One region of the Streptomyces sp. 840.1 genome, then DNA from elsewhere that is predicted to be linked to it. Evidence: riboswitches for the same ligand, from Rfam matches in the RefSeq annotation. Region 1 holds a riboswitch; the other holds the start of a gene.
What was found. Region 1 has a riboswitch for cobalamin ahead of EDD93_RS24220 (ABC transporter substrate-binding protein). Riboswitches for the same ligand answer to the same signal wherever they lie in the genome.

Region 1 (4,416 bases):
GGAAGGACGCACCCCCGAGCGCGGCGGCGGGCAGCACCCGCCGGTGGTCGCCGCCGACGAGGAGCCGCACGGTGTGCGGCAGCATCAGTCCGACGAAACCGATCGGTCCGGCCGAGGCCACCAGCACCCCGGTGACCAGCGAGACGAGCACGAACATCCGGGCCCGGAACCGGGCGACGTCCAGGCCCATGGTGGCGGCGGCCTCCTCGCCGGCGAGCAGCAGGTTCAGGTTCGGGGACTGCACCATGAGGACGGCGATGCCGAGCAGCAGCGCCAGGCCCGGCAGCCACAGCGAACCCCAGGACACGCCGCCCAGGCCGCCCAGCGTCCAGGCGAGGACGGTGCGTGCCTCGTTGCCGTTGTCCGTCGTCAGGAGCATCAGGTTCAACAGCGCGCTGAGCACTGACGCCACCGCGACCCCGGCCAGGATGAGCCGCAGCGAGGTGATGCGGCCGCCGGTACGGGCGGCGGCGTAGACGAGCACGAGTGCGCCCAGTGCCCCGGCGAACGCGGCCGCCGACAGGGACACCGTCCCGAAGAAGCTCACCCCGAACACGATCACCGAGACCGCGCCGAGCGAGGCGCCGGAGGACACTCCGAGGAGGTACGGCTCGGCGAGCGGATTGCGCACCAGAGCCTGCAACGCCGTGCCGACGACGGCGAGACCCGCGCCGGTGACCGCGCCGAGCAGGACGCGGGGCCCGCGCACGTCGAGGACGATCGTCTCCCGCGCTCGGCTCCAGGTGGGTTCCGTCCAGTCGGCGCCGAGCGCGTGCGTGACGATGCCCCACACCTGGCCGGGCGGCACGTGCACCGAGCCGAAAGCGAGTCCCGCGGTCAAGCAGGCGGCCAGGAGCACGGTGAGCCCGACCAGGGTGAGCGCGAACGCGGCCCGGCGGCGCGGCTTCACCAGGGCGGTGTTCTCGGCGTCCGTGGTGGACGCGGTCACTTGAAGCTGTCCGGGTGCAGTCCGCGCGCCAGGTCGCCCACCGCGTCCGCCGAGCGGACGCCGACGAGGGTGTCGGTCAGCGGCAGCACCACGAAACGCCTGTTCTTGATCGCGGGCACATCGGCGAGGGCCGGCTGGGAGAGCAGGAACTTCTTCTTCTGCGCGACGCCGGTGCCCGCGTAGTCGTAGATGGCGATGACGTCGGGCTTGCGGTCGACGACCTGCTCCCAGGAGACGTCGCCGAACACGTCGTCCAGGTCGGAGAAGACGTTCCTGCCGCCTGCCAGTCTGATCAGTTCGTTGCCCAGGCCCTTGCCACCGGCCGTGAAGGCGGACTTGTCGCCGCTGTCGTAGACGAACACGGAGACGTCACGCGCGTCCTTCACGGCCTCGCTCGCCTTGCGGGCGCGGGTGCGCAGCTCGGAGACGAGGGTGGAGGCGCGGTCCGAGACGCCGAAGATCTTGCCGATCGTGCGTATCTCGGTGTACGTGTCCTCCATGGTCACCCCCTTCTCTCCGGCGCAGTTCTCCCGGTTGAGGTAGGTGTCGATGCCCGCGTCCTGGAACGCCTTGCGCGAGCGGCCCTCCTTCTCCGCGAACGCGCTGGCGTAGCCGCCGTAGACGAAGTCGGGATCGGTGTCGAGGGCCTTCTCGAACGACGGCGCCCCCTTCGACAGCTGCGGGATCGACGCGAAGTCCTTGCGCAGAGCGGGCAGGACCGCCGAGTCCGGGTACGACGTACCGGCCATCCGGTCCTTGAGCCCCAGCGAGAGCATCACTTCGGTCGGATGCTGGTGGATGGTCACCGCACGGGACGGCGGCTCGGTGTACGTCGTCCTGACACCACAGTTGTCGATGGTGACGGGGAAGCCCTTCGCCGCCGAGGCGCTCGCCTCCGGGGGGCCGGCGGTGGCGCCGGACGAGCCGCAGCCCGACGTCAGCGCAATCGCCGACAGCACGGTGAGGGCTGCGGTGAGGCGCACGAGCCCGCGGCCGCGTGGGGCTGCGTACACCGCAGGCGAGGGGGAGAGCGAGAAAAGGGGACGGCTGTGACCGTCGTGCATGGGAAGCCTCCTGCGGAGTCCGCGCTCCTCGGATCGGGCCCGCGGCAGGTCAGTGACCTGACTTCCGCACACGCCCCGTGGGACATGCGCGGTCACAGTGGCGGGACCGCGCCGGACTCGCACCGGCTTCCTGGCTCCTGCTGCGGCATTGACCTGGTGATCGTACGTAATGACCGGGTGAACGAGGAAACCGGTCCGTTCCTGGGGAGAGGTTCCTGGAAGACCGCGCGAGCGAGTACCGAGTACGGAACAGCGCGCGATCATCGCCATCGCCACGACATCGGGGCAGGTGATCTCCATCAATTGACCCCTTTTGACCCTTCAAGCCGTGAAGGCGATACGGTGCGCCGACATCTTCTTCATCGTCGGCAAGGGACCCCACGAAGCGAAGCGGCCTGCCCGACCGGTGCCACCAGATGATCGGGGAGCACGCGCGGGGTCCGTACCGCGTGGTGAAGGTCGAAGACCCCGGCCGTGACCGGCGCCCAAGGGACCGCTCCGATTACACGGCGGCCGTGCAGGACCGGGGGGGGCTTGCCCCCGGGCACGTAGGTGGGGACCTGCGGACCGCCGGCTCCCTCTGCGCCTGGCACGTCTGCTGCCGGAGTCGACACAGGATTCAACCGTGAAACCGGGTGCACGCTGAACTCCATGACTCGCGGGGAGAGGAACTGCTACTGACGAGCTCGTGCATGGTTGGCGGTGAGACGTCGAGCTCTGGATAGTCGATCATGGTTGCGTGGTGACGAACGTGACGCGTACCGCGATCATCAGCAACCGGAGGATCACGGGGCTTTCGGCCGCTGTGGTCGCTGAACTCGTTTCAGAGGTTGGGCCGTTGTGGCACGAATGTCACCAAGCCAGGCTCGTGCACCTTCGCCACGGGGTCACTCATGGTGTGCTGGCCTGCTGGTTCGGCGTGGACCGCTCGTCTGTCCCCCGGGCCATCGGCGAAGTGCGGCCCCTGCTCGCCGAGCGGGGATGCACTATCAGCCCCGGCGTGCGGCTGCGATCCCTGGCCGAGGTCGTTGACCATCTCGGCACGACCGGGAAGACCGGCATCATCGACGGCACTCGGATTCGTGTCCGCCGCCCGGCCGTTGGCAGCAAGAACCGGGACCGGTTCATCTCCGGCAAGAACAAGCAGATCGCCGTGAAGGTCATGGTGTTCACCGACGGGGACGGGCGGCTGCTGTTCTGTAGCCTGACCAGACCCGGGAGTTGCGCGGACATCACCCACACCCGAGAGTGAGGGCTGGTCAAGTTCCTGGCCGACGGGTCAACGGTCGAGATCCTGGCGGATGGCGGCTACCAAGGACTCGGAGCACAGACCGGCGGACGCGTCGTGACACCACCGCACCCCGGCCCACTGCCCCAGCAGCAAACCGCAGGCCGAATCCTGGCTCGGCAGATGTAAGCACCGAGACGCCGCCCTGGCCTTCGATGTCCCACTGCTAACCGTGCACGAGCTCATTAGCTCCGGCATTGAGGGGCCAGCCGACGGGCGGCTGGCCCCTCAACCCGGGATGAAGGGTCGGGTGTTACTCGGTCAGACGGCCAGGTGCTCCAGGATGTCGACCAGTTTCGCGGGCTGGAGCACGAACCCGGTGTGGCTGGTGTTCATCGTGTGTACGTCGTACGGATTGTCAGGGGTCAGCGCGTCGCATTCGGCGATCAGACGGTCCTGCATGGCCACGGGGATCGTCCGGTCGTCGGCCAGACGGATGTACGTGCGTGCGATGGTGCCCCAGGTGGCGGCGTCACCTCGCGCGTCGGCCGTCATCACCGCCAGCGATTCGTCCGGCTGGAGGATGTTGAGGAAGGCACGGAACTGTTCATCGGTGCCGTCCGCCATTATGGCCGCCTTGAGCAGGGCGAGCAGAACAGGGTCGGACGTACGGTAGTTGGCCCGGCCGGCACCCAATTCGGCGGGATCGCCGACGTTCAGTGCTGCCAGCGGTGCCAGCAGGTTCTCGCTGAACTCGGGCTCCTGCATGTACTCGATGGGGTTCGCGCGCTGTACGCACGACCACGCGGAGACGTAGACGAGCCGGTTCACCAGGTCGGGGACGGTGTTGCCCACCCCGGTGATAGTGGTCCCGCCGAGGCTGGCGCCGACGAGGACCACCGGCCCGTGCTCGGCCACCTGCCGGACGACGTCGACGACCATGTCGACGTTGTCTTCCAGGGTGACCGCAGCAAGGGTCGACGGCACGGCCGCCCACGCTTCGAGGTCCTGCGGCGCCTGGTAGGCGGCCGGATACTGTGCGTCGAATCCGTGGCCCGGAAGGTCGACGGCGAAGCTCCGATGGCCACGCAGCGCCAGTTCGCGCTGGACGGGAGCCCAGAGCAGCGAACTGGAGCACGAGCCGTGCACGAGCACGAACGTCGTATCCGCCTCGC
Region 2 (4,416 bases), 4.7 Mb from region 1:
GTTCGTGGCGATGCTCTGGGTGAGTTCGTACGCCAAGATCGACCCGACCTTCATCGGCATCCCGTTCTTCTACTGGTACCAGATGCTCTGGGTGCTCATCTCGACCGCACTCACGATGATCGCGTACAAGCTGTGGCAGCGTGACCAGCGCGCCCGCAAGGGGGGTGCGTCCGCATGAAGGACGGCGTGAACGGCATCGCGCTCGGCGTCTTCATCTTCTTCTTCCTGGCCGTCACGGTCGTCGGCTTCATGGCCGCCCGGTGGCGCAAGGCGGAGAACGAGGCCAGCCTCGACGAATGGGGCCTGGGCGGACGGTCCTTCGGCACCTGGGTCACCTGGTTCCTGCTCGGCGGCGACCTCTACACCGCGTACACCTTCGTGGCCGTACCGGCGGCGATCTACGCGGCCGGCGCGGCCGGCTTCTTCGCGGTGCCCTACACCATCCTTGTGTACCCGCTGATCTTCACCTTCCTGCCGCGCCTGTGGTCGGTCTCGCACAAGCACGGCTACGTCACCACCTCGGACTTCGTCCGGGGCCGGTTCGGCTCCAAGGGACTCTCGCTGGCCGTCGCGGTCACCGGCATCCTCGCCACCATGCCGTACATCGCGCTCCAGCTCGTCGGCATCCAGGCGGTGCTCGACGTGATGGGCGTCGGCGGCGGCGAGGACACCAACTGGTTCGTCAAGGACCTGCCGCTGCTGATCGCGTTCGCGGTGCTCGCCGCGTACACCTACTCCTCGGGCCTGCGCGCGCCCGCGCTGATCGCCTTCGTCAAGGACGGGCTGATCTACCTGGTCATCGCCGTGGCGATCATCTACATCCCGATCAAGCTCGGCGGCTTCGACGACATCTTCGCTGCCGCGCAGGAGAAGTTCGCCGGACCGCCGGGCGGCAAGCCGACCGGTGCGCTCGCGCCCGGCGTGGACGGCCAGTGGGGTTACGCCACGCTCGCGTTGGGCTCGGCGCTGGCGCTGTTCATGTACCCGCACTCCATCACGGCGACGCTCTCCAGCCGCAGCCGCAACGTGATCCGCCGCAACACCACGATCCTGCCGCTCTACTCGCTGATGCTGGGCCTGCTCGCGCTGCTCGGCTTCATGGCGATCGCCGCCGGGGTCAAGGTGGACAACGGCCAGCTGGCGATCCCGCAGCTGTTCGAGGACATGTTCCCCGACTGGTTCGCGGGGGTGGCGTTCGCCGCCATCGGCATCGGTGCCCTGGTCCCCGCGGCGATCATGTCGATCGCGGCGGCGAACCTGTTCACCCGGAACATCTACAAGGACTTCCTGAAGCCCGACGCGACCCCCGCCCAGGAGACCAGGGTCTCCAAGCTGGTGTCGCTGCTGGTGAAGGTCGGCGCGCTCGCCTTCGTCCTCACCATGGACAAGACGGTCGCGATCAACTTCCAGCTGCTCGGCGGGATCTGGATCCTCCAGACGATGCCGGCCCTGGTCGGCGGCCTGTTCACCCGGTGGTTCCACCGCTGGGCGCTGCTCGCGGGCTGGGCGGTCGGCATGGTCTACGGGACGGCTGCCGCCTACGGGGTCGCCAGCCCCACCCAGGCGCACTTCGGCGGCTCGTCCAAGGAGATCCCGGGCATCGGCGAGATCGGCTACATCGGCCTGACGGCGTTCGTGCTGAACGTCGTGGTGACCGTCGTCCTCACCTTCGTCCTGAACGCCGTGAAGGCGCCTGCGGGGATCGACGAGACCTCTCCCGCCGACTACACCGCCGACGCGGGCGACCCGGGCGTGAAGACGGAGCTCCCGCCGGCCACGGCCGGTGCGCCCGGCGGTCACTGACCGGGGCCCCCACGGGCCGCCGCACCCCAGCACGTATGGGGTACGGCGGCCCGTTCGCACGTCCGGGGGAAATCCCCGTGCCGGCGCCGCCCGCGGGTGCGGCAGACTTCCGTGCATGGACATAACCATCAGGCCGGTCGAGCCCGCCGAGTACGCCGCCCTCGGCGAGATCACCGCCGAGGCCTATCTCGGGGACGGGCTGCTGGACTTCGGCGCCGACGATCCGTATCTGGTGCAACTGCGCGACGTCCCCAGGCGGGCCGCCGAGGCCGAGGTGCTTGTCGCGGCGGACGCGCGGGGCCACGTCCTCGGCGGGGTCACCTACGCGCCTCCGGGCAATCGCTGGGCCGATATCGCGGCGCCCGACGAGGCCGAGTTCCGGATGCTCGCGGTCTCCCGCGAGGCCCGCGGCGCCGGGGCGGGCGAGGCGCTCGTACGGGCCTGTATCGACCGCGCACGGGCCACCCCGGGGGTCACCGGCATCGTCCTGTCGACGCAGCCGGCGATGCGCGGCGCCCATAGGATCTACGGGCGCCTCGGCTTCGTCCGGACCCCCGAGAAGGACTGGTATCCCATCGAAGGGCTCTCGCTGCTGACGTACCGCCTGGAGTTCCCGGCGGTCTCTTGATCGGTCACGCGACACAACATGTGGGGGCTGCCTCATCCGGCGGCCCCCACATGTATGCTCATGCTCGCTGTCGCCGCAGGGAAATCCGGTGCGAATCCGGAACTGTCCCGCAACGGTGTATTCGGTGTGCTTTTGTGCACCCCCGAGTCCGAGGACCTGCCGACAGCGCATCCGGCTCGACCGAACCGGATGCCCAGACGTCCGGGCCTCGTGGATGGGCCGGTGGACGCCGTACGACGTGCTGCCCCGACCGGGGCCCCGCTCCGTCCGGCTGCCCCGTTCCTCCGCCGGCCCAGAGCCGAGCGAGGGAGAGCACCACGTGACCATCGCGCCAGCCGATCCGGTTTCAGCGGCCGAATCAACGGGACCCACGAGCGACGGACCGGGCACCGCACTTCTGCGGACCCTCACCGCCCTCACCGCGGACCTGCCCGACACCGACCCCGGACGCGTCGCCGGCGCCGCGCTGCGCGGCCGCAACGCCCGGTCGGACGAGGCCGAGCTGCGCTCGCTGGCCACCGAGGCCGCCGCGGGCCTGATCTCCGAGGACCCCGCCTACTCCCGGCTCGCCGCCCGCCTCCTCACCCGCACCATCGCGGACGAGGCGGCCGGACAGGGCGCGACGTCCTTCTCCGCCTCCGTCGCGGCCGGCCACCGCGAGGGCCTGATCGCGGACCGCACCGCCGAGTTCGTGACGCTGCACGCGGCCGCTCTCGACGCGCTGGTCGACCAGGCCCTCACCGACGGCGCCGACGACCGGTTCGGCTACTTCGGGCTGCGCACCCTGCACAGCCGCTACCTGCTGCGCCACCCGATCACCCGCCAGGTCGTCGAGACCCCGCAGCACTTCATGCTGCGGGTGGCCGCCGGGCTCGCGGAGGACGACTCCGAGCGCGCCCTGGACGAGGTCGCGGCCCTGTACCGGCTGATGAGCCGGCTGGACTACCTGCCCTCCTCGCCCACGCTCTTCAACTCCGGCACCCGGCACCCGCAGATGTCCTCCTGCTACCTGCTGGATTCGCCGCTGGACGAGCTGGACTCGATCTACGACCGCTACCACCAGGTGGCGCGGCTGTCGAAGCACGCGGGCGGCATCGGCCTCTCGTACTCCCGCATCCGGGCCCGCGGTTCACTGATCCGGGGCACCAACGGGCACTCCAACGGCATCGTGCCGTTCCTCAAGACGCTCGACGCCTCCGTCGCCGCGGTCAACCAGGGCGGCCGGCGCAAGGGCGCCGCCGCGGTCTACCTGGAGACCTGGCACGCGGACATCGAGGAGTTCCTGGAGCTGCGCGACAACACGGGCGAGGACCAGCGGCGCACGCACAACCTGAACCTGGCGCACTGGATCCCGGACGAGTTCATGCGCCGGGTCGACGCGGACTCCGCCTGGTCGCTGTTCTCCCCGGCCGACGTGCCCGAGCTGGTCGACCTGTGGGGCGACGCGTTCGACGCCGCCTACCGCGCGGCCGAGGCCAAGGGCCTGGCCCGCAAGACGATGCCGGCCCGTGAGCTGTACGGCCGGATGATGCGGACCCTCGCCCAGACCGGCCAGGGCTGGATGACGTTCAAGGACGCCTCCAACCGGACCGCGAACCAGACCGCCGAGCCGGGCCGCGTCGTGCACTCCTCGAACCTGTGCACCGAGATCCTCGAAGTCACCGACGACGGCGAGACGGCCGTCTGCAACCTGGGTTCGGTCAACCTCGGCGCGTTCGTCGAGGGCGGCGCGATCGACTGGGAGCGCCTCGACGCCACCGTGCGCACCGCCGTGACCTTCCTGGACCGGGTCGTCGACATCAACTTCTACCCGACCGAGCAGGCCGGCCGGTCCAACGCCCGCTGGCGGCCGGTGGGGCTGGGCGCGATGGGTCTCCAGGACGTCTTCTTCCAGCTGCGGCTGCCCTTCGACTCCCCCGAGGCCCGCGCGCTCTCCACGAAGATCTCCGAGCGGATCATGCTCGCCGCCTACGAGGCGTCCTGCG

Region 2: it holds a riboswitch for cobalamin, as region 1 does, so the genes downstream of both, EDD93_RS02795 (ribonucleoside-diphosphate reductase subunit alpha) here and EDD93_RS24220 (ABC transporter substrate-binding protein) in region 1, are expected to answer to the same signal.

Annotation. Positions count from the first base shown of each region.
Region 1 covers NZ_RJUU01000001.1:5,284,589-5,289,004, forward strand. Annotated here, with positions in the region: gene EDD93_RS24215 (iron ABC transporter permease) at 1-949, opposite strand, end outside; gene EDD93_RS24220 (ABC transporter substrate-binding protein) at 946-2,013, opposite strand; cobalamin riboswitch at 2,043-2,185, opposite strand; gene EDD93_RS24230 (transposase) at 2,753-3,265, shown strand; gene EDD93_RS24235 (alpha/beta fold hydrolase) at 3,563-4,416, opposite strand, start outside.
Region 2 covers NZ_RJUU01000001.1:633,197-637,612, forward strand. Annotated here, with positions in the region: gene EDD93_RS02780 (DUF3311 domain-containing protein) at 1-178, shown strand, start outside; gene mctP (monocarboxylate uptake permease MctP) at 175-1,803, shown strand; gene EDD93_RS02790 (GNAT family N-acetyltransferase) at 1,919-2,431, shown strand; cobalamin riboswitch at 2,452-2,610, shown strand; gene EDD93_RS02795 (ribonucleoside-diphosphate reductase subunit alpha) at 2,751-4,416, shown strand, end outside.